3 regions of the Streptomyces venetus genome follow, and region 2 is predicted to be linked to each of the others. Evidence: riboswitches for the same ligand, from Rfam matches in the RefSeq annotation. Region 2 holds a riboswitch; each other region holds the start of a gene.

Region 1 (10,326 bases), on a different contig from region 2:
TCGTGGTGAGGATCAGCGCCTCAAGCTGGGCCGCGGTGCGGTCCAGCGGCTGGGTGCTGCGCTTGGCGCGGCACATGGCCACGGTCCCCTCGACCGCGGCGACGACGAGCGTCGCGACCTGCGCCGCCTGTTCGGGATCGGCGCCGTGCTCGCGCAGGGAGCCGGCCAGCAGGCTCTCCCATTCGTCGAAGACCTCGGCGGCGGCCGTCAGGGCGGTGGGCGTCTCGTCCGCGGGAGGCTCCTCGATGGAGACGGCGAGGACCGGGCAGCCGGCCCGGAAGTCACTGTCCACGACGATCTTGCGCCACAGGGCGAGGAAGGCTTGCAGCCCCGCGACCGGGCCCGCCTCCAACTCCCGGCGCAGGCTGCGGGCGGCCCACGCGCCGGTGTGGCGCACGGCCTCCGTGGCCAACTGCTGCTTGCCCTCGGGGAAGTAGTGGTACGTCGAGCCGAGCGGCGCCCTGGCGTGCTTGGCCGTCTCGCGGATGCTCGTGGCGTTCAGGCCGCGCCGGCTGATCATGTCGGCCGCACCGGCCACGATCCGCTCGCGCGCCGTCGGGCTGGGCTTGGTCACGTACGCGATCCCTTCTGACCCCACTGGCTATAACAACCGTCATAGTCTAGCGTGACCGTCGTCTATAACGACTGTCATAGCCCTGAGAGAACCTAGAGAGGTACCCCCATGCCGATGATCCGGCTCACGGCCCCGGCCGGCGCACTGACCGAAGCGGGACGCCGGAGCGTCCAGCGCGACCTCGCCACGGTGCTGCTGCGCTGGGAGGGCGCACCCGACACCGCGTTCTTCCGCGCCCAGGCGTGGAGCTACCTCGTCGAACTGCCCGACGGCGCGCAGAGCACCGCGGAGGACGGGGCGCCGCGATTCCTCGTGGAGGTCACCGTCCCGCAGGGCGCCCTGTCCGAGCGCCGCAAGGCGGGCCTGGTCGAGGAGGCGACGAAGACGGTGCTGGCCGCGGCGGGACTCGCCCAGGACGACGCGCTGCGGGTGTGGGTGCTGGTGCACGAACAGCCCGACGGCACCTGGGGCGCCGGTGGCTCCGTCATCCGCTACGCCGACCTGGTCGCCCTGGCGAAGGGGCAGCAGGGCGATGCGTGAACTGACCTACGTGGCCAGGCGCACCGTCGAGTGGCGCGAGGCACCCGACCCCGAGCTCCGGTCCGACCAGGAGGCGATCGTCGCCCCGGTCGCCGCCACCCCCTGTGACGTGGACTCCTCGATCCTCGCCGGGCACGGCTTCATCGAGCCGCCCTTCGCCCTCGGCCACGAGTGCGTCGCCCGGGTCGTCGAGACCGGCGACGCCGTCACCGCCGTGGCCCCCGGCGACCTGGTCGTCGTCCCCTGGTCCATCAACTGCGGCACCTGCGACCGCTGCCGGGCCGGGCTGACCGCGCACTGCACCGCCGTGCCCTACATGGCGATGTACGGCGCACCGATCGGCGGCAGCTGGGGCGGCCTCTTCTCCGACCTGGTCCGCGTGCCCTACGCCGACGCCATGCTGGTCCCGCTGCCCACCGGTCTCGACCCGGTCGCCATGGCGTCCGCCAGCGACAACTGGTCCCTGGCCTGGCGCCTGGTCGCCCCGCATCTCAGGGCCCGGCCCGGTGCCCGGGTCCTGGTCGTGGCCCGCGGCAGCATCGGCCTGTACGTGTGCGACATCGCCCGCGCGCTCGGCGCCTCCGACGTGCTCTACGTCGACCCCGACCCCGGACACCGCGACCTGGCCAGGGCCTTCGGAGCCGCCACCGCCGAGACCCTGGAACCGATCCCGCAGGGCTACGACATCGCCGTCGAGGCCACCGGCCGCGTCGAACAGCTCTCGCTGGCCGTCAAGTGCCTGGCGCCGGAAGGGATCTGCGAGAGCGCGGGCAACCACTTCCGCCCCGGCGAGCTCCCCCTGCTCGACATGTACCTCACCGGCGTCACCCTGCGCGTCGCCCGCGACAGCGTCCGCGCCCACATCCCCGACGCCCTCGAACTCGCCGCCTCCGGCAAGGTCGACCCCCGGAAGGTCGTCTCCCACGTCATCGACTGGGAGGACCTGCCGGCCGCCCTGCCGGAGAAACACCTCAAGCCGGTCTTCGTCAGGTCCGGCGACTGACCACGCCCGGGCGTGATGCCGGAGGAGTCGCCGAACTCCAGCCCGGACAGGTCGGGCGGCGCCGTGTGCCGGGGCGGGTGGTCACCCCAGACAGAGCGGGAGCCGTGCGGCCAGGTCACCCAGCTCGGACCGCTCCGCTGCCGTCGGCGCGCGCCGGCCCGTGCCGACCAGCAGGGCGTCCCGGTCGTGGAACGACGCGGGGAAGGGGCTCCCCGCGATCCGCTCCAGCATCTCGCGGGACCGGGTGAGCCCCTGCGCCGGCGGCAGTTCCGGGTCCGGCAGGTGCGCGATCAGGTCGAGGTGGTGCAGGGTCCACTCCATGACGTACGCCGAGAGGTAGTCGGCCACGGTGAGGACCTCGTCGCGGGTGCCGACCCTGAGGGCCGGGTCGGCGAGCAGGGCGGCGCGGCCCGCCGCGGAGCCGACGTCGTCCAGGTGGAACACGAGCAGCCTCGGGTCCTCGTACGCGGCGGCCAGCCGGACCGTCAGCGCGTCGAGCGGGTCCTCGCCGGTCGGCGGTGTGGCGCTGACGTCCCAGTAGCTCACCGCGTCCCGGGTCGGTTCCCGGTCGGACGGGGTGGTGAGGGTGATCAGGACGTCCTGGGCGTCGATGACCAGATGGCACACCAGGTCCCGCACCAGCCAGCCCGTACAGCCGGACGGCCGCGCGAAGTCCTCGTCGCGGAGCCCGGCGACCGCCGTGCGCAACGCCGTCCAGGAGCGTGAGAAGAGATCCACGTGATCCACGTCGGCAACGTAGTGCCGGCCGTCGGGGCGGACAAGCGCATTTCGGCGGTCGATGTGCCCGACCGGTCCGCACGCGACCTCTGCGTCACGCGCCCGGGAACTCCCATGCGCTGCCGACCAGTTCAGCCGCACACCACTCTGGCGGCCCCGAGAACTCCTGGGGCCGTCGGTAACGCCTCTGCTGTCACATGGGCCTCTCCCGACCCCTGAGCACCTCCTCCGTGCGGCCGAGGCGACGGCGAGCTGACCCGGCCGGGTGCGCCGACGCTCAGCCGCCGGCCGCACCCAGCCGTTCCGTCGCGAGGGCGGCGAGTTCGTCCGCGGTGCGCGGCCCGGGCGCCGACTCGGTCAACAGCCCCTGGGCGCGCAGGAGATCCGTGGCCGCGGCACCCCACGGCAGCCGAAGCCCCGCCTCCCGGAGGAGATCGGTGCGGGCCAGCGCCACGGGGGCGGGCCCGGTGCGGACGCCGGACGGGGTGAGCAGCGCCGCGTCGTCGGCCCAGCGCAGGGCGAGGTCGACGTCATGGGTGGCCATCACCACCGTGGTACCGGTCTCGCGAAGCCTGTCGAGTGTGGTGAGGAGGCGTTCCTGGCCGTCCGGGTCGAGGCCGGCCGTCGGCTCGTCGAGGATCAGCACCCGGGGCCGCATGGCGACCGCGCCCGCGATGGCGGTGCGTTTGCGCTGCCCATAGGAGAGCAGATGGGTGGGCCGGTCGGCCAGGGCGGTGATGTCCAGCGCGGCGAGCGCCTCCGCCACCCGCGCCCGCACCTCCCCGTCGGGCAGACCGAGGTTCAGCGGACCGAACGACACGTCCTGTTCGACGGAGGCCGCGAACAACTGGTCGTCCGGGTCCTGCACCACCAGCTGGACGGTCGTCCGCAGCCGCGTCAGGCCCTTGCGGTCGTAGGTCACCGGCTGCCCCTCGACCGTCAACCGGCCCTCGTCCGGGCGCAGTCCGCCGCTGAGCAGCCGCATCAGCGTGGTCTTGCCGCTGCCGTTGCGGCCGAGCAGGGCGAGCGCACGCCCCTCGGCGATGTCGAAGTCGAGGCTGCTGAGCACGGCGGGGCCGTCCTCGTAGGCGAAGGACGCGCCCCGCAGGGCGACGAGGGCGGGCTCGCTCATGTCAGCGGCCTTTCCAGTGCGAAGGTGAGGACTGCCAGCGCCGCGAGGAGGGCACAACTGGCGGCCGTGAAGCGGACGGAGACGCGGGCTTCGGGCAGCAGGACGCGCAGCGTGCCGTCGTAGCCGCGCCCGGCGAGACCGGCCTGGAGGCGGGCCGCCCGGTCGAAGGCCCGGACGAACGCGGTGGCGCCGAGCCCGCCCAGCGAACGCCAGGCGGCGGCCCGCGAGGTGTGCCCGAGCCGGGCGGCCTGCGCGTCGCGGACCCGGCGCACGGAGTCCAGCAGCAGGAAGCTCATGCGGTACGTCACCAGCGCCACGTCCACGACGGGCGCCGGGATCCCGGCCCGGACCAGCCGCGGCAGCAGGTCCGACATGGGCGTCGTGAAGGCGAACAGCAGCACGCCCAGGGAGGCCGCGGAGGTGCGTAGCAGCAACTCACCGGCCCGGACCGGCCCGTCGTGGGCGAGGGAGACGAAACCCCCCGGGCCGCCGACCTGGACCAGCAGCGTGACCGCGCCCGTCACACAGAACCCCAACGGCACCCGATAGGCCCGCCACAGCCGTTGCCAGGGCACACCGGCCGGACCCAGCAGCACCACCAGGGCCGTCACGAGCACCAGGGCCGCGCCCGGCCAGGGCGGCAGCGAGACGGCCAGCACGGTCAGCCCCAGCCCGAGCACGGCCTTGTCCACGGGATGACGGCGGCGCCAGCGACTGCTGTGCGCCGCAGCGTCGATCGGCAGCACGCGACTCAGGCCCTCTCGACCGTGGACTCCTCGGCGGCGTCATGCTCCTGGCTCGCCGCGACCCGCTCCAGTGCCCGCTGCTCGCCCTGCCGCCGCCCCCGGCGCAGGCCGAAGTAGTAGGCGAGGACACCGGCGCCGAGCGCCGCCTGGAGGGAGAACAGGGCCGACTCGATCTCACCGGACGGCGGTTCGTACAGCGGCGAGAACCACGGCTTGTAGTCCGGCTTGATCTCGGTGATCGCCGTCTCGGCTTCGCCGTCGGAGCCCGTGAACGGCTCCTTCTTGTGGTCGCCGAGGCCGAGTGCGAGCGGCAGCACGGCGAGCGCGGCCACGAGGACCAGCAGCAGAACGTTGATCTTCGTGTTCCTGCTCATCGGGTCACCGCCTCGGTCCCGGCCTCGGTCCGGGACCGCTTCTCGGCGAGGAGCACACCCAGCCGGGTCAGTTCGCCCTTGCTGGACTGCACCAGCAGCCGCATCACGAGCACCGTCAGCAGACCCTCGCTCACCGCGAGCGGAATCTGCGTGACCGCGAAGATGGAGCCGAACTTGCCGAGCGCCCCCAGGAACCCGCTGCCCGGGTCGGGGAAGGCCAGCGCCAGCTGCACGCTGGTGACGCAGTAGGTGGACAGGTCGGCGACGAACGCGGCGAAGAACACGGTGACCATCAGCGGCACGTCGAACCGCCGCAGCAGCTTGTACACCGCGTATCCGGCCCAGGGCCCGACGATCGCCATGGAGAAGACGTTGGCGCCGAGCGTGGTGAGACCACCGTGCGCGAGCAGCAGGGCCTGGAAGAGCAGGGTGATGGTGCCCAGCACCGCCATGATGGGCGGCCGGAACAGGATGGCTCCCAGGCCCGTGCCGGTGGGGTGGGAACAACTGCCGGTGACGGAGGGCAGCTTCAGGGCGGACAGGACGAAGGTGAAGGCGCCGGAGGCACCGAGGAGCAGAGTGCTCTCGGGATGCTCGCGCACCTCACGGGTGAGTGACCGGGCCCCGTGGATGACGAACGGCGCCGACGCGACGCCCCAGGCGACCGCGTGCGCCGGAGGAAGGAAACCCTCGGCTATGTGCATGGCTCAGCAGACCCTCTCCAGCACCTCGTGGATGGTTGACGCGCCTTGGCCGGTCTCCTGGCTCACGGGTCCCACCGCCCGTACTCCGCCTTCCCGGGTCCCTGAGGACCCAGTGGCCGCCCGCGAGGGCCGGAGCCGGACTTCCCGATCACAGTGGCGAGGGCCGCACCGGCATCACACCGGATTTCCCGTTCACCAAGGCGTGGTGACAGTAGTGCCGGGACGAGGGCGATGACAAGCCACCCGAGGGGGCGCGCAAGGGGCGCCCCCCGGCACACCGGCGCAGAACTCCTCAGTCGTCGCCCTCGTCGTCATCGTCCCCCGCGCCCTCCTGGGACGGCTCGGGCTTCGCCTCCTGGGGCTTGTCCGCCTTCTCCGGCTTGGTGTCGCTCGTCTCCTCCGTCGGGGCCGTGGAGCTCGGTTCCGGGGCCGCGGAGGTCGGGGGAGCGGGCGCCGTGGTGGAGGGAGTGACATCGGCCACTGTGCCGACGGTCGGCGCCCCGTCGCCCGCCGGGGCGGACCCGAGAGGGTCGGCGGACTCGGCTGACGAGGGGGCGGCAGGGCTGCTCGCGGACGGGGACGCGTCGGGTTCCGTGCCCTGCGTCGCGGTGTCGTCGGGAGCGAACCACATCATGCCGGCGAGCATCGCGGCCAGGAAGAGGGCCGCAGCGGCGGCCGTCGCGGCCACGCGCGGCCGGTTGCCCGGCGCGTTGCGCGGAGCGGCACGACGTGAACGCCCCTCCCGGGCGGTGCGGGACCCCGTCGGCAGCGCGTACGTGGCCGGGGCGGAGCTCTCGGCCGCCGCGTACGTTCCCGGCTCGGAGGGCGGCGCCGGGAACGCGGCCTCCGGCAGCGGCTCGGGCAGACCCCGCCAGGCGCCGCCGGCGAACCACTCGGCGGTCTGCTGGGCCGTGGGCCGGTCCTCGGGCCGCTTGGCGAGCAGGGCGAGCAGGTAGCTCTCGAAGGCCGGCGGGAGACCGGTGACACCGAGTTCGCGAGGCGGCACGGGGGTGTTGTCGAGATGCTGGTGGAGGAGCGCCACGGCGGTGTCCGCCTGGAACGGCGGGCGGCCGCTGAGGAGCTGGTAGAGCACGCAGCCCAGGGAGTACATGTCGGAGGCGGGGCTCGCGGGCTTGCCCAGGGCCCGTTCCGGCGCCAGGTAGAGGCCGGTGCCGACGATCTGGCCGGTCGCCGTGAGTGCCGCGCCGGGATCGTCGAGGAAGCGCGCGATGCCGAAGTCACCGATCTTGAGCGTCCCGTGGACGTCCAGCAGCAGGTTGGCGGGCTTGACGTCCCGGTGCACGATGCCCTGCTCGTGCGCGGCGGCGAGTCCGGCGGCGGCCTGCGCGGCGAGGGTCGCCACCCGCTCGGCGGTGAGCGCGCCGGAGACGGCCAGCACTCCGGAGAGGCTGTCACCGTCGACCAGTTCCATCACCAGGAACAGCCGGTTGTCGTGCTCGCCGAAGTCCAGGACACCGACGAGGTTGGGGTGGTTGAGACGCCCGGCGGTCTGGGCCTCCAGACGGAACCGGGAGGCCGCCGTCGCGTCCGTGTCCTGCGGCAGCAGTAACTTGACGGCCACCGCCCTGGCGAGCATCTGGTCGTACGCACGCCAGACTTCTCCCATTCCGCCGCGCCCGATCTCAGTGTCCAGCCGGTAGCGGCCCGCTAGCAGCACTCGTCCTCGTCCTCATGCTCGTGGGAAGGTCGTCGCCGCAGGCGCAACTCCCCGCTTTCCCGCGGAGGTTGATGTGGGGGTGCCGCAGCCGACCCAGGATACTGGCGCCACGTGACCGCCGTGGCCACCCGTGTCAGGCGGCCGCGCCCTCCACCCGGCGCGGCAGCAGCGTCACCGCGAGGGCCGTCACGGCGGCGAGGACCAGCCAGGGCACGGCGGCCGGGAGGCCCAGGTCGAGCAGGAAGCCGGTGGCCGCGCTGCCCGCGAGCACGATCAGACCGGAGACGGACGACAGCGCACCCGTGTAGAGGCCGATCCGGCCTTCCTCGGCGAGGTCGGGCACCCAGGCCCGGGCGGCGGGCACGACCAGCATCTGCCCCACCGTCAGCAGCACCACGAAACCCGCGGCCGGCAGCAGCCCGGCGACGCCCGTCCAGCCGGCGGGGCGCGTGACGGCCACCACCGCGAAACCGGACGCGATCAGCAGCAGCCCGGCGGTCATGGAGCGGTGCAGGTCGAGCCGGTCGCCGGCCCACCCGGTCACGCGCAGCTGAGCGAAGACCACGAGCACCGAGGAGAGCGCGAACAGCCAGGACAGCGGCGCCTGGGAACCCGCCGCCCGCTGCACCTCGTCCGGAAGGGCCAGGTACAGCTGGTTGTAGGCGAGCAGGTACGAGCCGTACGCGCCGCACAGCGCCAGGAAGCGGCGGTCGCGCAACAGCGTCCGCACCCCGCCCCGCCGCGGGGCGCGGCCCCGGCCCGGGATGTGCTGCGGCATCAGCCACAGGTGCCCGGCGAGGACGAGCACGAAGACCGCGGCTCCCGCGAGGCACGCGGTGCGGAAGTCGACGGCGAGCAGCAGCCCGCCGAGCAGCGGGCCGGCGAAGGCCCCGATCTGGCCCGCCACGCCGAACAGGGCCAGGACGCGGGTGCGCGCCCCGTGCCCCGCCGCTTCCCAGTCCACCGCCTGGCGGGCCACCTCGGACTCCACGGCGGGGGAGAACAGCGCGGCGGCGAAACCGATGACCAGCACGGCGCCGATCACCGACCAGGTCGTCTCCGCGTACCCGAGCCACGCGAACCCGGCGATCCGCAGCACGCATCCCGCCAGCACCACCGGGCGGACTCCCCACCGGTCGACGAGCCAGCCGCCCACCACGAACAGCCCCTGCTGACTGAAGGTGCGCAGCCCGAGGACGAACCCGACCAGCCAGCCCGCCATGCCGATCGCGGTGCCCAGATGCTCGGCGAGGAACGGCAGGACGGCGTAGAAGCCGATGTTGAAAGCGAGTTGCGTCAGGATCAGCAGCCGCAGCAGCGGCGAAAGCCTCTTCCAGAGCCGCCAGGTGCTCTCCCGCGGAGCCCTGGGCGTCGTACGGGAGGCGCCAGGGCCCAGGACACGGGAGGTGGGGTCGGTCATCGTTTTTCCGCCGGTGGGGTGGGCACAGGGCTCAGCAGGGCGTCGGGCTGGTGCGACTGCCGCCGCGGCGCGGGCATGACCCGTGCCCCGGGCGGGCCGGCCGGTCCGCCGGACCGCTCCCGCCGCCGGGGCAGCCGTTCACGCCGCCGGGGCAGCCGTACACCCCCGGCCGCCGTCACCGCGAGCGCTCCCAGCAGGGCGAGCACGGCGGCGGGGAAGAGGACGGCCCACGGGGCCCGTTCGGCGTACGGCTGGTTCTCGGCGAGCAGCAGTCCCCACTCGGGAGACGGCGGCTGGGCGCCCAGACCGAGGAAGCCGAGCGCGGCGAGACCCAGCGCGATGCCGGGCAGCCGGATCAGCGCGTGCCGGGCCACCGGCGGCAGGACGGCCGGCAGCAGTTCGTACCGGAGCAGGTGGCCGCGCCCGGCGCCCAGGGCGCGGGTGGCGGCCAGGTGCGTGGTCGCGCGCTCCTGACGCAGCAGTGCGGAGGTGTGGGCGGCCAGCGGGGACCAGGCGACGGCGCCGACGGCGAGGGCGGGCGTCCACGTACCGCTGCCCGCGGCCCCGGCGACGAGGAGACCGGCCGGCACGGGCGGTACGGCGCTGACGGTGTCGACCAGCGGCCCGGACAGCCTCGGCAGCAGCCCCAGCAGCAGTCCGGTGACGAGGGCGGCGGCGCTCACCGCCAGGGCGATGCCGAGCGTGGTGAGCGCGCCGTGCGAGACCCGGGCGAGGACGTCCCGGCCGAGCGCGTCCGTCCCGAAGGGGTGCGCCGGGGACGGGGCTTGCAGCCGGGCGAGGGCGTCCAGGGCGAGGGGGTCGCGGGGCAGTCCGAGACCGATGACGGCGGTGAGCAGCGCCCCGTACAGCAGCGGCAGGGCGCGGGGCGCCGGCGGGCCGGGCCGGTGCAGGGAGTGCAGGGCGCCGTCGCGCAGCGCTGGCCCGGTCAGCAGCCGGGCCGCGAGCCGGGCGAGGACGCCGGCGGCGGCCGCGAGCAGGACCAGGGCGAGCGTGCCGGTCCGGAGTACGGGCAGATCCTGGGCGAGGGCGGCGTGCAGGGTGAGCCGGCCGAGGCCCGGGATGTCGAAGATCTGCTCCACGGCGACGGAGCCGCCGGTCAGGCCGACCACGAACAGGCCCAGGTTGGGCAGCAGTCCGGGCACACAGCGGCGCACCGCCTGCCGCGCCACGGACTTCGGCGGGACACCGCGCGCCGCTGCGGCCAGCGCCCAGGGTTCGGTGAACGCGCCGGGCAGCAGGTCGTCCAGCAGCCGTCCGAGCAGCGCTCCGGCGGGCAGGCCGAGGGCCAGCGAGGGCAGCACCATCCACGGGGGCCCGTACCAGCCCAGCGCGGGCAGCCAGCCCAGCCGCACACCGATCACCGAGGCCAGCACCGAGGCGACCAGGAACTCGGGCA
Region 2 (10,326 bases):
GCTGCACGCCCTGACCAGGGCAGAGGCCGATGTCACAACGCTCACGGAGGCGTGCGGGGCGGCGCGGCCGGCCGTCAGCCAGCACCTGGCCCGCCTGCGCCTCGCGGGTCTGGTGAACACACGGAAGGAGGGCCGCCGGGTGATCTGCTCACTCCGCGACGGCCATCTGCGCCGGCTCGTGGACGAGGCCCTGAACGTGGCCGACCACCGGCTCACCGACCGGCCCGTCCACGACTGAGTCAGTGCCGCGCGGCCGTCCCGAGGTACTTCTCGGCGAAGGCGGCGGCCGCCAGGGGCGAGGAGAACAGGCGGCGCAGCCGGGCGATCGAGGTGCCCGCGCGGAACGGGTCGCCCGACGCCGGCCCGTGGAACACCTCGGCCAGCCACTGCGAGAACTCCTGGTAGTCCCACACCCGCCGCAGGCACGCCTGCGCATAGCCGCCGAGGCCGCTGTCGTCACCGTCGTTCAGGTGGGCCACCAGCGCGTCGCCGAGCAGGAAGGCGTCGTGCAGGGCCAGGTTCATGCCCTTGGCGGCGATGGGCGCGACCAGATGGGCCGCGTCGCCGGCGAGGTGGAGCCGGCCGTGCACCATCGGCTCGACCACGTAGTCGTGCATGTCCAGCACGCGCTTCTCGATCAGCCGGCCCTCCGTCAGCGGCGGCACACCCGTCGCCCCGAGCCGCTCCTGGAGCTCGGCCCATACGCGGTCGTGCGGCCAGTTCTCCGGGTCGTCGCCCGGCGGGCACTGGAGGTAGTAGCGGGTCACCTCCGGGCTGCGCGGCATCTGCCCGGCGAACCCGTTCGCGTGGCAGCCGAACAGCACGCAGTCGGCGGAGGGCGGGGCCTCGGCGAGCAGGGCCAGCCAGCCGGTCCCGTAGTCGTGCCGTGCGACACGGACCCGCTCCGGCGGCAGGGAGGCCCGGGTCACCCCGCGTGCCCCGTCGCAGCCGGCCACGAAGTCGCAGTGCACGACCTGCTGTTCACCCGTCTCAGGGCAGGTGTACGACACCGAGGGGCGGTCGCTGTCGATGTCGTGCAGGCGCACGTCCCGGACCCCGAACCGGACCTGCCCGCCCCGCACGTCGGCGTACTCACGCAGCAGGTCGGTCACCAGCAACGGCTGTGGATAGACGAAATGGTGACTTCCCGTCAGCTCGCCGAAGGGGAACCGGAACCGCTCGCCCTCGAAGCGGAACTCGCACGCGGTGTGCAGCTCCGCGCGGTCCAGCAGGTTCCGGGCGAGGCCCCGCTTCTCCAGGCCGCGCACGGCCCACTCCTCGATGACGCCGGCCCGGGGCCGCTGTTCGACGAACTCCCGGGTCTCGGTCTCCAGCACCAGGCAGTCCACGGACGCGGCCCGCAGGATGTTGCCGACGGTCAGCCCGGCGGGCCCGGCGCCCACGACGACGACGGGGAAACGTTGCGGCGTGCAGGAGTTCGGAGGCGGGGCGGCGTGGGTCATGGGCTCATTATGGAGGCACGCCCCGCACGCGACCCGGGCCGGTGGGCCCCCGCCTCGGGGACCGCCGCGGTCACCCGAGTCGGGGGATCTCGATCGCCGGGCAGCGGTCCATCACCATCTCCAGGCCCGCCGCGCGGGTCCGGTCGTACGCCGCCGCGTCGACGACCCCGAGCTGGAACCACACGGCCCGGGCGCCCTTGGCGACCGCCTCGTCCGCGACCGCACCGGCCAGGTCGCTGTTCACGAACACGTCCACGACGTCCACGTCGAAGGGAATGTCCGCGAGACTCGCGTACCCCCGCTCGCCGTGCACCGTCTCCGCCTTGGGGTGCACGGGCACGACGCGCTTGCCGAACCGCTGGAGCACGGCGGCGACGCCGTACGCCGCGCGCGCCTGGTTCGAGGACAGGCCCACCACGGCCCAGGTGTCGCCCAGCTCCGTGAGGATCCTGCGGACCGTTTCCTCGTCGCCGTACACCGGCGGCCTCCTCCGACCTCGGGAATGACCTGCTCTCCGGAGAACGGCGCAGGGCGCGCGGTGATTCCCCGGCGGCCCCCGTGATAGCTTGCCGAGGCCAGTCGAACCCATGTACGTGGGTCAGGGAATCCGGTGCGAATCCGGAACTGACGCGCAGCGGTGAGGGGGACGGGCGGGGCCTCGGCCACTGGACGGCGTGCGAGTCGTCCGGGAAGGCGTCCCGCACCGGGTGAACCCGAGTCCGAAGACCTGCTGGCGGCCCCCGCGGCCGCACGCGGCGGGGGAGCACCGTACGACCGGGCTCCGCGATCGGGCCCTCGACGACTGAGGACTGGTGTCCGTGCCCCTCGCCCGACCCGCCCGCGCCGCCGTCCTGCTCACGGCCGGCTCCCTCCTCCTGGCCGGCTGCGGCGACGCGCAGCCGAACACCGTGAAGGCCGCCGTCACCCTCGACAACTGCGGCCACGAGGTCCGCGTCCCGGCCGCGCCCGAGCACGCCGTCTCCCTCAACCAGGGCACCACCGAGATCATGCTCTCCCTCGGCCTCGCCGACCGCATGGCGGGCACGGCCACCTGGACCGACCCGGTGATGAAGGGCCTGGCGAAGGCGAACGCGAAGGTGCCGCGCATCGCCGACGACAACCCGTCGTTCGAACGGGTGCTGGACGCCGACCCCGACTTCGTCGCCGCGTCCTTCGTCTCCACCCTCGGCAAGGGCGGCGTCGCCACCCGTGAGCAGTTCGAGAAGCTCGGCGTGCCCACCTACGTCTCCCCGTCCGACTGCGCCGAAAAGGACAACTCGGCCGGTGGCGACGGCACGCGCGCCGGGGCGCTCGGCATCGACACGATCTACGGCGAGGTACGGGACCTCGCGACCGTCTTCGGGGTGAGGAAGCGCGGCGACGACCTCGTGGCCTCCCTCCAGCGGCGGATGGCGAAGGCCACGAAGGGCATCGACGCCTCCGACGTCACCCTCCTGTACTGGTTCGCCAACTCCGAGTCGCCCTACATGGCGGGCTGCTGCGGAGCGCCCGGCATCATCACCCGTGCCCTCGGCGCGAAGAACGTCTTCGACGACACGCACGAGGAGTGGCCGCAGATCAACTGGGAGACGGTCGCCGACCGCGATCCGGACGTCCTCGTCATCGGAGACCTCACCCGCGAGTCGCAGACCGCGGAGTCGGCCGCGAAGAAGATCGCCTTCCTGGAGTCCAACCCCGTCACCAGGAACATGGACGCGGTCCGGCACAAGCGGTATGTGCTGCTGAGCGGGCAGGCCATGAATCCGACCATCCGCACGGTCGAGGGCGTGGAGCAGGTCGCCGCCGGACTGCGCGAGTTCGGGCTCGCGAAGTGACCGTTCGCGCACTGGCGCTCGGCGCCGGCGGGGTCTTCCTGCTGGTCGTCTCCCTGGCCCTGGCGATCACCGTCGGCCCGGCCGACATCCGGGTCACCGACGTGTGGTCCGTCGCCGCGGCCCACCTGGGGCTCGGCAGCTCCGACCTGACGCCGATCCGGGACGGCATCGTCTGGCAGCTGCGCCTGCCGCGCACCTTGCTCGCGGCCGTGTGCGGCGCGGGGCTGGCCGTGTGCGGGGCGGTGATGCAGTCGCTGCTGCGCAACCCGCTGGCCGATCCGTTCGTCCTCGGCGTCTCCTCGGGCGCCTCCACCGGCGCGGTCCTGGTCGTCGTCCTGGGCGTGGGCGGCGGTGCCCTCTCGCTGTCCGCCGGCGCGTTCCTCGGCGCCCTGGTCTCCTTCGCGCTGGTGCTGCTGCTCAGTCACACCCTGGGCGGCACCACCGACCGGGTCGTCCTGGCGGGTGTCGCCGCCATGCAGCTCTTCTCCGCGCTCACCTCCTTCGTCGTGCTGACCTCCGCCGACGCCGAGACGACCCGTGGCGTGCTCTTCTGGCTGCTCGGCTCGCTCAGCGGCGCGGGCTGGACCGACGTGTGGCTGTGCCTGGCCGTCCTGGCGGTGGCGCTGGGGGTGTGCCTGTCGTACGCCCGTACCCTCGACGCCTTCGCCTTCGGGCAGGACGCGGCGGCCGCCCTCGGGGTGTCGGTGGCCCGCACCCGGCTGGTGCTGCTGTGCGTCACGGCCCTGCTCACGGCCGCGCTGGTCAGCTCGGCCGGGGCGATCGGCTTCGTCGGACTGGTCCTGCCGCACGCCGCCCGGGCCCTGGCCGGTCCCGGCCACGCGCGGCTGCTGCCGGTCACGGCCCTCGCCGGTGCGGTGTTCCTGGTGTGGGTGGACACCCTGGCCCGAACAGCCCTGGATCCGCAGGAGGTGCCGGTGGGAGTCGTGACGTCACTGATCGGGGTGCCGGCGTTCGTGGCGGTGCTGTACCGGACACGGAGGGTGCGGTGAGCCGGGTGCGGACGCGTGCGGGGGAGCCGGTGGAGGGCGCCGGGCTCCGGGCCGACCGGATCAGCCGTCGCGCCGACGGGCGCCTCATCCTCGACGGCGTCGTCCTCGCGCCGGAGACCGGCTCCACCGTCGGTGTCCTCGGCCCGAACGGCTCCGGCAAGTCCACGCTGCTCAGGCTGCTGGCCGGGCTGCTCACGCCGACCGCCGGGGTCGTCACCCTCGACGGCACCCCGCTGGGCGACCTGCCCCGCCGTACCGTCGCCCGCCGCCTCGCGGTGGTCGAGCAACAGGCCGACACACAGGTCGAGTTGACGGTCGTCGACGTGGTCCGGCTGGGCCGGGTGCCGCACCGTCGCGCCTGGACGGCCGGCACGGCGGACGACGAGCGGGCGGTGCGTGCCGCCCTGGAACGCACCGGCCTCGCCGACCGGGCCGGCCAGCCCTGGCACACCCTCTCGGGCGGCGAACGCCAGCGGGTGCAGATCGCCCGCGCGCTCGCCCAGGAGCCGTGCGAACTCCTCCTGGACGAGCCCACCAACCACCTCGACATCCACCACCAGCTCGACCTGCTCGCCCTGGTCACAGGCCTGCCGGTCACCACCGTCGTCGCCCTGCACGACCTCAACCTCGCGGCGATGTACTGCGACCGCGTCGTCGTCCTGAGCGCGGGCCGGGTCGTGGCGTCCGGCGACCCCGGTGACGTCCTCACGGAGGAGCTCATCGCAGAGGTGTACGGCGTCCGGGCCGCCGTCAGCCGTGAAGGTCCCGAACGCCGGCCCCACGTACGCTTCCTCGGCACCCTGGCATGAGCGGTGACCGTGTCATTGGTGGGGGAATCCCGCCACGGTGGCCGGAAAGTGCCGGACATGCCTGCACGCGCGCGCTCACCCGCCTACGCTCGCCTCGTGCTGCGCATCATCGACGCCCGTACCGGCGAGCCGGTCGACGCCGCCCCCGCCCGCCGGGGCCTGACCCGTGTCGAGGCGCACGCGCCCGGCTTCGACACGGCCGACCTGAGGGTGCTGCTCGTCGCGGACGTGCTCGTCCGGACCCTGGAACTCGGCGGCACCCCGGTGTGGGCCCTGCTGACCGGTGGCCGGCGACAGGCTGAACTGCGAGCGCGCGCCACGGAGCTCGGCATCCGGCCGTTCGAGGACAGCACCGACGTGAGCGCCGGGCTGGGTGAGGCTCAGGTGATCCACGTGTCCGGTGAGAGCGGGGCGGTGGCGACCGACGGGGTGCGGGTCGATGTCGCCCCGGCTCACCCCGAGCACCCGGGCACACCGGACGACACCGACCCCGCCGTGCTGCGCCTCGCCCTGCTCGCCCGGCACCACGACACCCCCGTCCGGCTGGAGACGGCCGTCCTCGACGAGGCCCGCGCCACCCTCACCCGTTGGCGCCGTGCGGTCGCCCGCTGGGCCCAGTCACCCTCACGGCCTGTCCCCGACGAGGTGCGCGGGCGGCTGCGGGACGCCTGGGAGGACGACCTGGACGTCCCCCGCGTGCTGGACGTGCTGCGCCAGGTGGAGACCGATCCGGACCTGCCGGACGGCGCACGCTTCGAGACCTACGCCTACGTCGACCGGCTCCTCGGCCTCGACCTCACCCGCGATCTGGGATCCCCGTCATGATCGACCGCACCGCGGCGCGCCCGCTGCGCCGCCTGGTCGTGCTGCGGCACGCCAAGTCCGCCTGGCCCGTGGACGTCGCCGACCACGAGCGCCCCCTGGCCCCGCGCGGCCGCCGGGACGCCCCCGCCGCCGGGCGGGCCCTGGCCGAGGCCGACTGCCTGCCGGACCTCGCCCTGTGCTCCACCGCCGTACGCGCCCGCCGGACCTGGGACCTCGCCGCCGCCGAGTGGGGCACACCGCCGCCGGTCCGGCACGACCGGCGCCTGTACGCCGCGAGCCCCGCCGGGCTGCTGGCCGTCGTGCACGAGGTGCCCGCCGAGGTGGAGACGCTGCTGCTGATCGGCCACAACCCCGGACTGGAGGAACTGGTCCTGGCACTCGCCGGTGACGGCCTCGACGACACCCTGGAGCAGGTCCGCACGAAGTTCCCGACCTCGGCGATCGCCGTCCTGTCCTGGCACGGCGGGACCTGGACGGACCTCGCCCCGGGCAGCGCGCTGCTCACGTCCGTGACCGTTCCCCGGGGCGCGAAGAAGTAGCCCGGTCACGCGCCCAGGTGTGGGGCCTTTCCGGTGATTTGCCCGGGCTCGGGCTGGGCGAGGGTGCCGTGGCGGGTACGCCGTCTGCGAGGGACGGCCGCGAAGAACGGCCTCGGAGAACGCCTTGCGATCCATGAGGAGACGAGCCATGCACGCAGTGTTTCGGCGGTACGAAGGGGTCACCGACCCGGCTGAGGCGGGACGCCGGGTGAACGAGGGGTTCCTGCCGCTGATCCAGCAGGTCCCGGGGTTCGTGGCCTACTACTGGGTCGACGCCGGTGGCGGGGTGATGGTGTCCATCAGCATCTTCCGGGACCGGGCCGGCGCCGAGGAGTCGACCCAACGGGCAGGCGGCTTCGTACGGGACCGTCTCGCCGAGCTGCTGCCCAACCCGCCGCAGGTCACGGCCGGTGAGGTCGTGGCCCAGGCGTAGCGGAGGTCCCGGCGCGGCGGAGGCTCCGGCGGAGCCGGCCGGAGGCGCCGCGGGGGCGGGACGCCCTCGATCACCGCATTAGGCTGGCCGGATGCAGGACGAATACCGCACGGTCGCCGGCGCGGGCGTGCACGAGACCGAGGTCAACCGCTCCCGCTTCCTGTGCGCCCTCGCCCCGGCCGCGACCGAGCGGGAGGCGCAGGACTTCATCGCCGCGGTCCGCAAGGAGCACGCGGACGCCAACCACAACTGCTGGGCCTACGTCATCGGTGCCGACGCCTCCGTCCAGAAGGCGAGCGACGACGGCGAACCCGGTGGCACGGCCGGCGTCCCCATGCTCCAGATGCTGCTGCGCCGCGACATGCGGTACGTCGTCGCCGTCGTCACCCGCTACTTCGGCGGGGTCAAGCTCGGCGCCGGCGGCCTCATCCGGGCGTACGGCGGAGCGGTCGGCGAGGCGCTGGACACCCTCGGTACGCGCACGCGCCGCAGGTTCCGGCTGGCCACGGTCACCGTCGACCACCAGCGCGCCGGCAAGCTCGAGAACGACCTGCGCACCACCGGGCGCGAGGTGCGGGACGTCCGCTACGGGGAGGCGGTCACCCTCGAGATCGCCCTCCCGGACACCGACGTGCCCGCTTTCCGGACATGGCTCGCCGACGCGACGGCAGGAACGGCCGCCTTCGAACCGGGCGGGGAGACGTACGGCGACGCCTGACGCGCGGTCATGACCGGTGGGGCGTCTGAATCCAGTCCGCCGGGCCGTCGCGCATCTGTGGGCCGCGGCGTGGTCCCTGGGGCCGTGGCGCGTGCCGGGCTGGGCGTGGCCATGGTGCGTGGCGCGATCCGAAGCGGGCCACCCGCGACATCGTGCCCAGGTTCGTGCTGGAACGGCGGAAGAGCCCCTACCCGACCACCGCCGACCAGCTCTACGAGAAGGACCTGCGGACCGGACCCAGGCGCTGCTCGCTGCACCGCAACGGCCTGGAGACCGCCCTGTACCTCGACCGGTGGATGCGGGAGTGCGACATCGCCCCGGAGTGACCCGATCCACCCGCGATCACGGACAATTCCGGTGATTCCACGCCGGTGATGCGTGGTGTGCCGAGGTTCGTGGTGGACCAGGTGCCCGCACGCGTTAGCGTGGTGGGTGCTGACAGCGGGCCGTACCGGCTCGCCCGGGTCGTGGAGCGGTAGCAGGGGGAGACATGCAGGTCGGAGCGGCGTCTTGAGGTTGCTGCACACGTCCGACTGGCATCTCGGCCGGTCGTTCCACCGGGTGAACATGCTCGGCGCCCAGGCCGAGTTCATCGGCCACCTCGTCACCACCGTGCGGGAGCGGGCCGTGGACGCGGTGGTCGTCTCGGGGGACGTGTACGACCGGGCGGTGCCGCCGCTCGCCGCCGTCGAGCTGTTCGACGACGCCCTGCACCGGCTCGCCGCCCTCGGCGTGCCCACGGTGATGATCTCCGGGAACCACGACTCGGCCCGCCGGCTGGGCGTCGGGGCGGGCCTGATCGGACGGGCCGGGATCCACCTGCGGACCGAGCCCTCGGCGGCAGGCACCCCGGTGGTCCTGGCCGACGCCCGGGGAGACGTCGCCTTCTACGGGCTGCCCTACCTCGAACCGGCGCTGGTGAAGGACGAGTTCGGCGTGGAGAAGGCCGGGCACGAAGCCGTGCTGGCCGCCGCCATGGACCGGGTCCGCGCCGACCTCGCCACGCGCGCGCCCGGCACCCGCTCCGTCGTCCTCGCGCACGCCTTCGTCACCGGCGGCGAACCCAGCGACAGCGAGCGGGACATCACCGTCGGCGGTGTGGCGGCGGTGCCCGCCGGCGTGTTCGACGGCGTCGACTACGTGGCGCTCGGGCATCTGCACGGCTGCCAGACCCTCACCGACCGCGTCCGCTACTCCGGCTCCCCGCTGCCCTACTCCTTCTCCGAGGCCACCCACCGCAAGAGCATGTGGCTCGTCGACCTGGCCGCCGACGGCACCGTCGACGCCGAGCGCCTCGACTGCCCCGTGCCGCGCCCCCTGGCCCGGATCCGGGGCCCGCTGGAGGACCTGCTCGCCGACCCGGAACTCGCGCGGCACGAGGAGGCCTGGGTCGAGGCGACGCTGACCGACGCGATCCGCCCGGCCGACCCCATGGCCCGCCTCACCGAGCGCTTCCCGCACACCCTCAGCCTCGTCTTCGACCCCGACCGGGCCGAGGACGACCCCGAGGTGTCCTACGCCCGGCGTCTCGCCGGCCGCACCGACCAGCAGATCGCCGAGGACTTCGTCGCCCACGTGCGCGGCGCCGGACCCGACGCCCGCGAACAGGGCGTGCTGCGGGACGCGTTCGACGCCGTGCGGACCGACGAGACCGTACGGGAGGTGGCCCGGTGAGGCTCCACCGGCTCACGGTCACCGCCTTCGGCCCCTTCGGAGGCACCCAGACCGTCGACTTCGACGAGCTGTCCGCGGCCGGGCTGTTCCTGCTGCACGGACCGACCGGCGCGGGCAAGACCTCCGTCCTCGACGCCGTCTGCTACGCCCTGTACGGCTCGGTGCCGGGCGCCCGGCAGGGCGGCGGACAGGGCGTCACCCTGCGCAGCGACCACGCCGCGCCCGCGACCCGCACCGAGGTCGTCCTCGAACTGACCGTCGCCGGACGCCGGTTGGAGATCACCCGGCAGCCGCCCTGGGAACGCCCCAAGAAACGCGGCACCGGCACGACCCTGGACAAGGCCCAGACCTGGCTCCGCGAGTACGACCCCACCGCCCGGGCCTGGAAGGACCTCAGCCGCTCCCACCAGGAGATCGGCGAGGAGATCACCCAGCTGCTCGGCATGAGCCGGGAACAGTTCTGCCAGGTCGTCCTGTTGCCGCAGGGCGAGTTCGCACGGTTCCTGCGCGCCGACGCCGAGGCCCGCGGCAAACTGCTCGGCCGGCTGTTCGACACCCGCCGCTTCGCCGACGTCGAGAAGCGCCTCGCCGAGCGCCGCCGGGCCACCGAGGCCCAGGTACGGGACGGGGACGCCGAACTGCTGGCCGACGCCCACCGCATGCAGCAGGCCGCGGACGACGCCATGGAGCTGCCGGAGCTGACCCCGGGCGAACCCGGACTCGCCGAGGCGGTCCTGGGTGCGGCGGCCGTCGCCCGCAGCACCGCACGCGAACAGCTCACCGTCGCCGAGCTCACCCTCACCGCCGCCGAGTCCGCGCAGGCCGCCGCCGACCGCGCCCTCGACGACGTACGCGAACTCGCCCGGCTCCAGCGGCGGCACGCGCAGGCGCGGGAACGCGCGGCGCGCCTGGAGGAGGGCGCCGAGGCGTACCGGGAGGCGCAGGCGCGCATGGAGCGCTCCCGCAAGGCCGAGGCGGTCGCGCCCGCACTCGACCTGCGGGAGTCGGCCGAGGCCGAAC
Region 3 (10,326 bases), on a different contig from region 2:
CCAGGCCCGCAGACCCGGCTCCCCGGGCCTCTCATGCGGGTCGGGCGCCGGGCCCGGGTCCACCAGCCGCAGCCGGAGCCGCTCCAGCGCCGCCACCGGAATGCCCGCCAGAGCCGTCCCCAGCAGCAGCGGCAACCCGACCAGCGCCAGGGCGAGCACCCCGCCGGCCGCCACGGACGTCACGATCCCCACCAGCACGAAGACGCCGGTCACCGCGCCGGTGAGCAGGTAACCGGCCGACCGCCAGGGCCACGCCGACAGCAGATAGCCGGGCCGGGCCATGGCCCGCCACACGTTGGGAGGGTGCATGCGGATCACCGTAGAAGCCCCTCGCGGCCCCGGCCATGGGCCCAGAGGGAGGCCCGGGGGTAGGCCTGGCCCTACCCCAGGTCTAGGCCCCGCCGCACTGCGCCGGCCCGCCCCCGCCCGGTTTCGTGGAAGCGACATCGACACGAGGTGGGAAAGCCATGACACACGCAGCACACGACGCCGTCCGGCTGGACTCGGTCACCAGGACGTACGGCCCCCTGAGGGCACTCGACGGGGTCTCCCTGGCGTTGCCCGCCGGGACGTTCACCGCCGTCATGGGCCCCTCCGGCTCCGGCAAGTCGACGCTGCTCCAGTGCGCGGCCGGCCTGGACCGGCCCACCTCCGGGTCGGTCACCGTCGGCGGCACCGAGATCACCGGGCTGAGCGAGCGGCGGCTGACCCTGCTGCGCCGCGAACGCGTCGGGTTCGTGTTCCAGGCGTTCAACCTGCTGCCCACGCTGACCGCCGAGCAGAACGTGGTCCTGCCCCTGCGCCTGGCCGGCCGCCGCGTCCCGAAAGCCCGGGTGCGCCAGGCGCTGGAGCAGGTCGGCCTCGGCGACCGGGCCCGGCACAGACCGGCCCGGCTCTCCGGCGGCCAGCAGCAACGCGTCGCCCTGGCCCGGGCGTTGATCACCCGGCCGGAGGTGCTGTTCGCCGACGAGCCGACCGGAGCCCTGGACACCCGGACCGGCCACGAGGTGCTCGGGCTGCTGCGCGACATGGTCGACCGCGACGGCCGGACGGTCGTCATGGTCACGCACGATCCGGTGGCCGCCGCGTACGCCGACCGCGTGGTCTTCCTCGTCGACGGGCGCGTGCACGGGGAGTTGACAGCTCCGAGCGCCGACGCCGTCGCCGCGCGCATGACCCGCCTGGAGGCCGTCCCGTGCTGAGCGTCGCCCTGCGCACCCTGCGCACCCGCTGGGTCACCTTCACCGGCAGCTTCGTCGCGCTCGCGCTGGGCGTGGCCCTGCTCACCGTGACGGGCCTCGCCCTCGCCTCGTCGGCCGCCGCCCCGCAGCGCGCGCCCGAACGCTTCGCGGCGGCGCCGGTCGTCGTCAAGGGACCGGACACGCTGCGCGTCCCCACACCGACCGGCGACCGCGAGGCCCGGCTCGCCCACCCGCGCCCGGTGCCCGCGGCGGCCGTCGCGCGCCTGAAGGAGCTGGGCCGGGTCGTCGAGGACCGGTCCTTCGCCGTGCGCGCCGAGGGCGGCCCCGCCGATCTCGTCGGCCACCCCTGGTCCACCGCCGCGTTCGCCCCGTACGACCTCACCGCCGGCCGGGCACCCCGCACGGCCGGCGAGGTGGCCGTCACCGGCGACTGGACACGCCCCGGCGCACGACTCGGCACCGACCGGGGCACACTGCGCGTCGTCGGCACCCTCACCTCGCGGGGCTTCGAGCACGCCGTGTTCTTCACCGACGCGCGGGCCGCCCACCTGCGGCCGGTGAGCCATCAACTGGTCGTCGACGCCGAACCGGCCGCCGTACGGGAGGCCGTGCGGGACAGCGCCCAGGTGCTCACCGGGGACGCGCGCCGCCTCGCCGACACCGACCCCGACCGGGACGCCGAGGCGCTCACCGCGATGAACGCCCTGTTCGGCACCGCCGGCGGTGTCACCGCCTTCGTGTCGCTCTTCGTCGTGGCGTCGACGTTCGCCTTCGCGGTCGCCCAGCGGCGCCGGGAGTTCGCGCTGCTGCGCTCCGCCGGGGCGAGCCCGGGCCAGATCCGCCGGACCGTCCTCGCCGAGGCCCTCGCCGTCGGCGCGCTCGCCTCGGCCACCGGCTGCGCGCTCGGCTCCCACGGGGCACCGCTGCTGGCCGCGTGGGTGGTCGACGAGGGCCTCGCCCCGGCCTGGTTCACCCTGGTCGCTGCCACCTGGCCTTACCACGCGGCCTTCTGGACCGGCCTGCTCGTCGCACTGTGCGGGGCGACCGCGGCCTCCTGGCGGGCGGGCCGCACCGGCCCCACCGAGGCACTGCGCGAGGCGTCCGCCGACAGCGGGACCCTGCCCCGGGGCCGCCTGCTGTGCGGTACGGCCCTGCTGCTGACCGCCGCGGTGACCCTGGCCCTCGCGCTCACCGGCGACCCGGGCGACCTGCTGCACCGCAAGACCTACGTCAGCCGGCCCATGCTGCTGATCAGCGCCGCCGCCCTGCTCTCCCCGCTCGTGCTGCGTCCCCTGGTCAGGCTGCTCGCCCCGCTGCCGGGGGCCTGCGCCCTGCTGGTGCGGGAGAACACCGCCGCCGGGGTACGCCGTACCGCCGCCCTCGCCGCCCCCGTCCTGGTCACGGTCGCCCTCGCGGGTTCCCTGCTCGGCGCCACCGCGACCCTGAACGGGGCGAGGGCCGCCGAGACGGACGAACGCACCACCGCCGCCTTCGTCGTGACCCCGGCGGGCGGAACGGGCTTCGACGCCAGCACCCTGCGCAAGCTGCGGGCGGTACCGGGCACGGTCGTCTCGCCCTCGTCCTCCACGGCCGTCCACGTCCTGGAGGACGGCGTGGCCCTGGTGCGCTCCGAGGCCCGTGCCGCGGCCCCCGGCCCGCTGGCGGCCACCGCGCGCCTGCCGCTGTCCGCCGGGGAGGTGGGCGGCCTCGACGACGACTCGATCATCGTCAACGAGGAGTGGCAGCGGCACCGGGTGGGCGAGCGGGTCCGGGTATGGCTGGGCGACGGGACGCCGCGCACCCTGCGGATCGCCGCGGTGATGACCACCGGCACGGGCGGCAACGGCGTCTACCTCACCCCGCGCAACGCCCCCGGCGCCACGGTCGACCGGGTGGACGTGGCCCTGGCCGCCGGGGCGGAGCCGGGAGCCGTGGCCACCGCCCTGCGCACGGCGCTCGGCGCCGGGAACGGGCAGGTCCTCACCCGGGACCAGTGGATCCGGGACAGCCACCCCGGCACCAACCGCACCACCCGCCTCGGCCTCCTGCTGGTCCTCGGCATCGCCCTGCTCTACACGGGCATCTCGGTGTCCAACACCATGGTCATGGCGACGTCCGACCGGGTCCGCGACCTGGCGGCGCTGCGGCTGGCCGGTGCCACCCGGTGGCAGGTGCTGCGGCTGACCGGCGCGGAGGCCCTGGCGGTGGTGGCGGCCGGCGCGCTCCTCGGCCTCCTGGTCGCCGCCGTGAACCTGGCCGGAATGGGGGGCGCCCTCGCCCTGCTGTCGGCCCCGGCCGCGATCACGCTGCCGTGGCAGGCCCTGGGCATGACGACGGCGGCCTGTGCCGTCCTCGCCGTGGCCTCCGCGACCGTCCCGGCCGCGCTCGCCCTGCGCCGACGCCCGGTGGAGCTGGCGGGTGTGCGGGAGTGACGTACCGCGCCCCTCGCGTGCTGATCCCGGCCACGGTCAGACGACGAGTGGTGCGGGACATGGTGGCACGGTGCGTGGCTGGTGGCCGTGGCTGCTGTACGTCATCGGCCTCGTCCTGAGGCTGGCGGGTACACCGCTGCCCCGGCCGGCGCGCCGACCGCTACCCGCAGCGTCACTGCCATGCCCGCAGCGGCTCACGGTCCTGCTGCACCGGGCCCAGCCCTGCGCGCCGTAACCACACGGCACTCCACCGCACCACGTCACCATGCACGCCTGGCTTCGGCGTGCCTTAACCGACACCGGAGTGTTCGCTGTGCCCGCATGTTCTACGTTTCCTGCTGCCGATCAGCGCTCACGATGCTGCTGTGGTCGCTGCGGCCCGGACGTGAGGCCCGCGAGGACATTGAGGAGGGGGAGGAGAAGGGGCGGGCTGATTACCTGGGCTTGACGCCTGTCGATCGTCACAGCGCCAGTGGCATTCCGGTCGGGAGCCGCCAGAGGGCTTGGCTGCACCGCGGCTGACGAACACTGGTGGGTGGAGTCCCAGGGTTCCACCGCGCAGCCCCGTGGACGAGGGCTGATCAGTCATGCTCTCCATTGGACGCGAGGCTGAAGCCCCGAACCTTCCATACCGGACCGCCGCCCTGACCGCCCCCGGTGCGCCCTGGCTGCCTCGCACGGTGTAGCGCCCCGGGGCTTCGAGGCTCTGAGCGGCGGCTTCATATGCCCAGAGGACGTTGTCAGGGCGGCTCGGTCGGCTGCCTGAGAGGCTGGCCGAGCCGTATGTTCCAGCGCCCCACACGCCCGCTGAGCTCCGTTGTGGACAGAGGCGGGACGTCGATCCGCCAGAATGCCGACTCTGGGGCGCCGAGCACTCGCACCCCCACGGCCCGCACCACCTCCGGCTCCACCACGGCGACGCTCCGGCCTGCCGACTCCGCGGCCGACTCCATCCACGCGGCGATCCGATCGCAGAAGTGCCGTACCGACTCTCCGCCGTGTGGTGCCGACTCCGGATCCGCCAGCCACTCGCCCACTGCCGCCGGCTCCTGTGTGCTCACCTCGGCCAGGGTCGCGCCACGCCAGCGCCCTACATCCAGCCCGGCCAGCTCGGGTACGACAGTCGCGTCCAGATCGAGAGCCTTCGCCGTTTCACGACAGCGCACTGCTGGAGCGACCCAGGCACGGTCCACCGGCGGAAGGCCCTCAGCCGATGCCCGTGCAAGCTTCAGGCCGGAGGCGTCCAACGGGCACCCGTCGTCGAAGCGGGCCTCCCGCAGCGCCGCGCTGATGGCTGGTGAGATCAACGTCACTCGGCTCGTCATACGTCCGCCCTGGCCTCCAACGCCGCTGCTGTCTCAGGCACTTCACAGCCCCCGTGCCTCAATGTCGTGCTTCCACGCGCCCTTGGCCGACCGCTCCCCGCGCGGTACCTTCTCGTCGATATCGACGACGGATTTCGCGGAAGCCGGTGGAATTCCGGCACGGTCGCGCCACTGTAAGCCCGGTTCGCACCCCTGGTGCGGGCCGCGCAAGTCAGACCCGCCCCGTCGTCCTGTGCACCACCGAGACGGGACGCGAGTTCCCCAGGAGGGCCTGCCATGGCGCAGTCTGTCGCTCAGCCGACCACCACACCCACCGCCGTACCCGCCAAACTGCCGATCGGCGCCATCGCGCCCTGGGCGGTCTTCTTCGGCATCCTGATGCTGGTCCTGCTCTACTTCGTCGGGGTCGAGCAGAGCGCCACCTCCGTGATGAGCGGAGAGGACGTTCACGAATGGGTGCACGACGCCCGCCACCTGCTCGGCTTCCCCTGCCACTGACGGCAGCAGGGAACGCACGAGCCCATGAACTCGGCAACTGTCCGCAAACTTCTGGTGCGCGGCATGCTCGCGGGACTCGCCGCGGGCCTGCTCGCGCTCCTCGTCTCCTACTTCCTGGGTGAGCCGAGCGTCGACGCGGCGATCGCCTATGAGGAAGCGCATGCCCACGAACACGAACACGGCGTGGAAGTCGTCAGCCGCACCGTGCAGTCCACTGCCGGCCTGTCGACCGGTGTACTCATCTATGGTGTCGCCTTCGGCGGCATCGCCGCCCTCGCGTACTGCTTCGCGCTCGGCCGTATCGGGCGCTTCGGGCCGCGTGCGAGTGCACTGCTCCTCGCGGCCTCCGGCCTTGTCGCCGTGTACGTCGTGCCGTTCCTGAAGTACCCGGCCAATCCGCCCGCGGTCGGTGATCCCGACACGATCGGCCAGCGCACCACGCTGTACTTCCTGATGATGGTGCTCGGGGTGCTGCTCACCGTCGGCGCGGTGATCCTGGGCAAGCGCCTGGCGCCACGGCTGGGCAACTGGAACGCAACGGTCGCCGCGGGCGCGTTCTTCGTCCTGGCCGTCGGGCTCGCGTACGCGTTCCTGCCGTCCTTCAACAAGGTCCCGGAGCACTTCCCGGCCGCCGTGCTGTGGGAGTTCCGGCTGGCCGCGCTCGCCGTACAGGTGACTTTGTGGACTGCCTTCGGGCTGGTCTTCGGAGCTCTCGCCGAACGGGTGATGGCTCCCTCGAGGGCCGGTGCCGGTGAACAGAGCAGTGGCACACGGAAAGCCCCCGTGCCGCAGTGAGCACGTCCTTCCGACGGCCCCGACCGGAGACTCCGGCGGGGTCGTCCACCGCGTTCGGGACACAGTCGGCGTTCGGGACACAGCCGTCACCGGTTGGATGCTCCCGGCGCGGGCCCGTGCTGTGCGGGCAGCGCGGCTCCGACCCGTGGGCCCTGGCCGCGGGGCTCCGAACAGATCGGGGCCTGGGGGACGTCGTCGCCGTACTTCGTCAGGGAGCACACGGTCTTCGCCGAGACCTTCCATGTGTCTCCCTGCCGCACGGACGTCCCCGGGCCGTCCGGTTCGACCTTCCGGTCTCCGGAGAACAGGGTGTAGTCGATACGGGCGTGCAGACCGGAGGTGAAGGTCACCGCATCGACGCGCACTCGTAGGGCGCGGGTCTTGGGGTCCTTGGCGAGTGCCTCGATCATCAGCTGGTACAAACCGCCGTTCTCAGCGACGTCCGTTTTCTCCTCGACCGAGGTCTCCGGGCTGAAGAAGCGAGCCCAGGAGTCGCGGACCTGCTCCTCTGCCTCTGCCGGATCCTCGGGGGCGGTTGCGGTCGGCGTGGGGGTAGCGGAGGTGGTGGGCGGGAGGGGGCGAGTCGAAGTTCCGGCCGGTGTCGAGAACGGGACGGGCTGGGGCCGGGGTTCGTCGTCCGTGCAGGAAATGACGGATGACGAGAGCGCGGCTGCCATGACGACGGCGCAGAGCGATCGCCGGCCTGGCCCCATGGCCTCTTCCTCCTCGAAGGTGTCTCTTGTCCCGTGTTCCCCCCCTTCCCCGCGCTCATCCTCCACACGGCATGGTGTGCGGCATCCCGGGCATCGAAGGAGTGTGAGCCCGTGGATACGGCGCGCCGCGTGGGCCGTCGCAGTGGTGGCCGCGGCGGTCGCCGTGCTCATCGCCGCCTTCTGGGGCATCCAGAGACTCTGATCCGGTGGATCGGCGGTGCTCAGCGCGCCGGATCATGACCCTGTGCTGTCGATTCATTACGATGCGTGCGTGATCAGTCTGATGGCCGCCAGCCGCGCTCAGCGCCGCCTCGCGCCGTCTGTCCTCTTCATCGGACTGATCCTGCTGGTAGCCACCCACTTGCTGGGTGCGCATGCGCCGGGCTTCCTGAGCCCCCATAGGCCGCTCACCGTGACCGCTCCCGCAGTGGAGGCCGCGGCGCCGGTGACGCTCGGGGCCGCCCATGGACACACACATGGTGACACCGGGGAAGTTCTCGACCATGCGGTTGACCGCGTGAGGGGCGAGGCAGACCTCCCGGCCCGCACGCCTCAGCCGGCCGATCCGGTCGTCGACCGCCCCGTGCCGAGCGCACTTCCGGGCCGTGACGGCGCTAGGGACGATGCCCGCCCACCCGCACACGGCCGGTCCATGTGCGCCCAGCACTGCCTCTGGCGGCAGTAGGCGACCCCCACGCCGTGACCGGGTCCGCGCCCCGAGGCAGCGGATCGCGGCTCGGCGTGCCCGCGCGCCCCCACACCGCCAGCACCGCGCCCGCCCGACCGGCGGACGCGAAGGAGCCCTACGTTCATGGACCTCTCCCTGCTCGAATCCTCTTCGGCCCTCGGGGCCGTCGCCCCCGCCCCGCAGATCGCCGGCCGCCCGGCCCACCTGGTGGGCAACACCCCGATCCTGTGGATCGACGAGCCTTTCGCCCCTTCAGGCCACGGCTTCTTCGCCAAGCTGGAGGGCGCCAACCCGGGCGGCATCAAGGACCGGCCCGGCCTGCACATGGTCCGCGAGGCGCTGCGCCGCGGCGATCTCGTACCCGGCGCTCCGATCATCGAGTCCTCCAGCGGGACCCTCGGCCTGGGCCTGGCCCTGGCCGGACTGACGTACGGCCATCCGGTCACCGTCGTCACCGATCCCGGCATGGAGCGGTCGGTGGTCCGGCTGCTCACCGCCGTCGGAGCGCGGGTCGACATGGTGAACGCGCCTCATCCCGACGGCGGCTGGCAGCAGGCCCGCCGCGCGCGGGTCGCCGCCCTCCTGGATGCCGCTCCGGGCGGGTACTGCCCGGATCAGTACCACAATCCCGACAACACGGCCGCCTACCGCCCGCTGGCCGCCGAACTCGTCGCCCAACTCGGCCGCATCGACGTCCTGGTCGCGGCGGTGGGTACCGGCGGGCACTCGGCCGGCACGGCGGCGGTGCTTCGCGAACGCTGTCCCGAGCTGAGGCTGATCGGGGTGGACTCGATCGGCTCGACCATCTTCGGCCAGCCCGCCGCGCCACGCCTCATGCGGGGGCTCGGGTCGAGCATCCACCCCACCAACGTCCATTACGACGCCTTCACCGAGGTCCACTGGGTGGCACCGGCCGAGGCGGTGTGGGCCTGTCGCCAGCTGGCCCGCCGTCACTACGCGTCCGGCGGCTGGAGTGTCGGGGCCGTTGCGCTGGTGGCCGGGTGGGTGGCGCGGACGTATCCCGCAGGCACCCGGATCGCCGCGATCTTCCCGGACGGCCCGCACCGCTACCTGGAGACCGTCTACAACGACGCCTGGTGCCTCGAACACAACCTGCTCGCCCATCAGCCCGCGCCGGGGCCCGACGAGATCGCCGAGCCGGACGAGTGCGTGGTGAACCGCTGGACCCGGTGCGGCCGGGTGCGGGATCCGCTGGGGCGCGAGGCGGCGGCGCAGGCAGGTGTCCGATGAGGCGGCTGTGGGCCCAGGTGGCCTCCTTCGACCGGCCGGCCCGGCTGCTGATGGTCAACCAGTTCGCCATCAACCTGGGCTTCTACATGCTGATGCCCTACCTCGCCGACCATCTCGCCCACGGCCTCGGACTTGCGGCGTGGGCCGTCGGCCTGGTGCTGGGCGTGCGCAACCTCTCCCAGCAGGGCATGTTCCTGGTGGGCGGCACCCTCGCCGACCGCTACGGCTGCAAGCCGATGATCCTGGCCGGATGCGCCCTGCGGACGGTCGCCTTCGGGCTGCTCGCGATGGCGGGAAGCCTGCCGGTGCTGATCTTGGCCTCGGCGCTGACGGGTCTGGCCGGGGCGCTGTTCAATCCGGCCGTGCGTGCCTATCTGGCCGCCGAGGCTGGTGAGGATCGGCGCGTGGAGGCGTTCGCGGCCTTCAACGTCTTCTACCAGGCGGGCATCCTCGTCGGTCCTCTCGCCGGGCTCGCCCTGCTGGCCTGGGACTTCAGCGCGGTGTGCGCGGTCGCGGCGCTCATCTTCGGCGTGCTGGCCGTCCTGCAGTCACGTGCCCTGCCCGCACGGCCGCCGGCCGACCGCGGTGCCGAGCCGGCCTGGCGGGCGGTCGCCGCCGACTGGCGCACCATCGCCGCCAACCGGCCCTTCCTCCTCTTCGCCGCATCGATGAGCGGCTCGTACGTCCTGGCCTTCCAGGTCTACCTCGCCCTCCCGCTGCGGGCCCGCGACCTCTTCGGCGAGCGGGCCGGGCTGGTGACCGGCGCGATCTTCGCCGTCTCGGCGCTGGCGGCCCTGTCGGGCCAGCCGAAGCTGACGGCTTGGGCGAAGCGGAACCTGCCCGGACCCAGGGCGATCGTGTGCGGGCTGGCGGTGATGGGCGCGGCCTTTCTGCCTCTGCTGCCCGACTCGCGCGACACGGCCCTCGGGGTGGGTGCCTTGATGGTGTGCGCAGCGCTGCTCGCCTGGGGCGGTGCGCTGCTCTACCCCTTCGAGATGGACACCGTCGTACGTCTGGCCGGCGATCGGCTGGTCGCGACGTACTACGGCGCCTACAACACCGCCTCCGGTATCGCGATCTCGCTCGGGAACCTCGCCGTCGGGGCACTGTTCGACGTGGGCGTGTCCTGGCTGCCGTGGGCCGTGCTGGCCACCACGGGGTTGGCCTGTGCGGCGCTGGTGGCTCAGTTGCACCGTGCCGGATACCTCGTGCCGCGGCCAGTGGCCGTGCCGGCGTCGGCAGCAGGCGATGTCGGTGCCGGCTGACAGCGTCGCCCCCACGACGAACTCAGCTGCCATCACCGCTTACTGGGACGCCGCCGCCGACGTGTTCGACGAAGAACGGGATCATGGCCTGCGCCATGAGACGACCCGAACGGCGTGGGCCCAGCGCCTGACGTCCTGGATGCCTGACGCAGCCGCG

Evidence for each region. Region 2 has a riboswitch for cobalamin ahead of ABEA82_RS35235 (ABC transporter substrate-binding protein). Riboswitches for the same ligand answer to the same signal wherever they lie in the genome.
Region 1: linked by a shared signal. The riboswitch ahead of ABEA82_RS26015 (energy-coupling factor ABC transporter permease) and the one ahead of ABEA82_RS35235 (ABC transporter substrate-binding protein) in region 2 are both predicted to bind cobalamin.
Region 3: linked by a shared signal. The riboswitch ahead of ABEA82_RS12135 (CbtB domain-containing protein) and the one ahead of ABEA82_RS35235 (ABC transporter substrate-binding protein) in region 2 are both predicted to bind cobalamin.

The regions. Positions count from the first base shown of each region.
Region 1 covers NZ_BAABET010000008.1:176,528-186,853, reverse strand. Annotated here, with positions in the region: gene ABEA82_RS26050 (TetR/AcrR family transcriptional regulator) at 1-574, opposite strand, end outside; gene ABEA82_RS26045 (tautomerase family protein) at 683-1,114, shown strand; gene ABEA82_RS26040 (zinc-dependent alcohol dehydrogenase) at 1,107-2,117, shown strand; gene ABEA82_RS26035 (maleylpyruvate isomerase N-terminal domain-containing protein) at 2,199-2,855, opposite strand; gene ABEA82_RS26030 (energy-coupling factor ABC transporter ATP-binding protein) at 3,133-3,987, opposite strand; gene cbiQ (cobalt ECF transporter T component CbiQ) at 3,984-4,733, opposite strand; gene ABEA82_RS26020 (energy-coupling factor ABC transporter substrate-binding protein) at 4,739-5,107, opposite strand; gene ABEA82_RS26015 (energy-coupling factor ABC transporter permease) at 5,104-5,811, opposite strand; cobalamin riboswitch at 5,842-6,026, opposite strand; gene ABEA82_RS26010 (serine/threonine-protein kinase) at 6,104-7,438, opposite strand; gene ABEA82_RS26005 (MDR family MFS transporter) at 7,623-8,909, opposite strand; gene ABEA82_RS26000 (ABC transporter permease subunit) at 8,906-10,326, opposite strand, start outside.
Region 2 covers NZ_BAABET010000014.1:72,160-82,485, forward strand. Annotated here, with positions in the region: gene ABEA82_RS35220 (ArsR/SmtB family transcription factor) at 1-238, shown strand, start outside; gene ABEA82_RS35225 (4-hydroxybenzoate 3-monooxygenase) at 240-1,463, opposite strand; gene ABEA82_RS35230 (CoA-binding protein) at 1,534-1,941, opposite strand; cobalamin riboswitch at 2,038-2,198, shown strand; gene ABEA82_RS35235 (ABC transporter substrate-binding protein) at 2,282-3,298, shown strand; gene ABEA82_RS35240 (FecCD family ABC transporter permease) at 3,295-4,308, shown strand; gene ABEA82_RS35245 (ABC transporter ATP-binding protein) at 4,338-5,117, shown strand; gene ABEA82_RS35250 (hypothetical protein) at 5,175-5,942, shown strand; gene ABEA82_RS35255 (SixA phosphatase family protein) at 5,939-6,481, shown strand; gene ABEA82_RS35260 (hypothetical protein) at 6,630-6,914, shown strand; gene ABEA82_RS35265 (YigZ family protein) at 7,006-7,632, shown strand; gene ABEA82_RS35270 (hypothetical protein) at 7,785-7,958, shown strand; gene ABEA82_RS35275 (exonuclease SbcCD subunit D) at 8,143-9,306, shown strand; gene ABEA82_RS35280 (AAA family ATPase) at 9,303-10,326, shown strand, end outside.
Region 3 covers NZ_BAABET010000003.1:500,597-510,922, forward strand. Annotated here, with positions in the region: gene ABEA82_RS12115 (sensor histidine kinase) at 1-282, opposite strand, end outside; gene ABEA82_RS12120 (ABC transporter ATP-binding protein) at 468-1,202, shown strand; gene ABEA82_RS12125 (FtsX-like permease family protein) at 1,196-3,634, shown strand; gene ABEA82_RS12130 (histidine phosphatase family protein) at 4,375-4,959, opposite strand; cobalamin riboswitch at 5,071-5,200, shown strand; gene ABEA82_RS12135 (CbtB domain-containing protein) at 5,236-5,457, shown strand; gene ABEA82_RS12140 (CbtA family protein) at 5,482-6,252, shown strand; gene ABEA82_RS38835 (MTB12 C-terminal domain-containing protein) at 6,339-6,965, opposite strand; gene ABEA82_RS12150 (PLP-dependent cysteine synthase family protein) at 7,777-8,904, shown strand; gene ABEA82_RS12155 (MDR family MFS transporter) at 8,901-10,169, shown strand; partial or broken gene ABEA82_RS12160 (class I SAM-dependent methyltransferase) at 10,153-10,326, shown strand, end outside.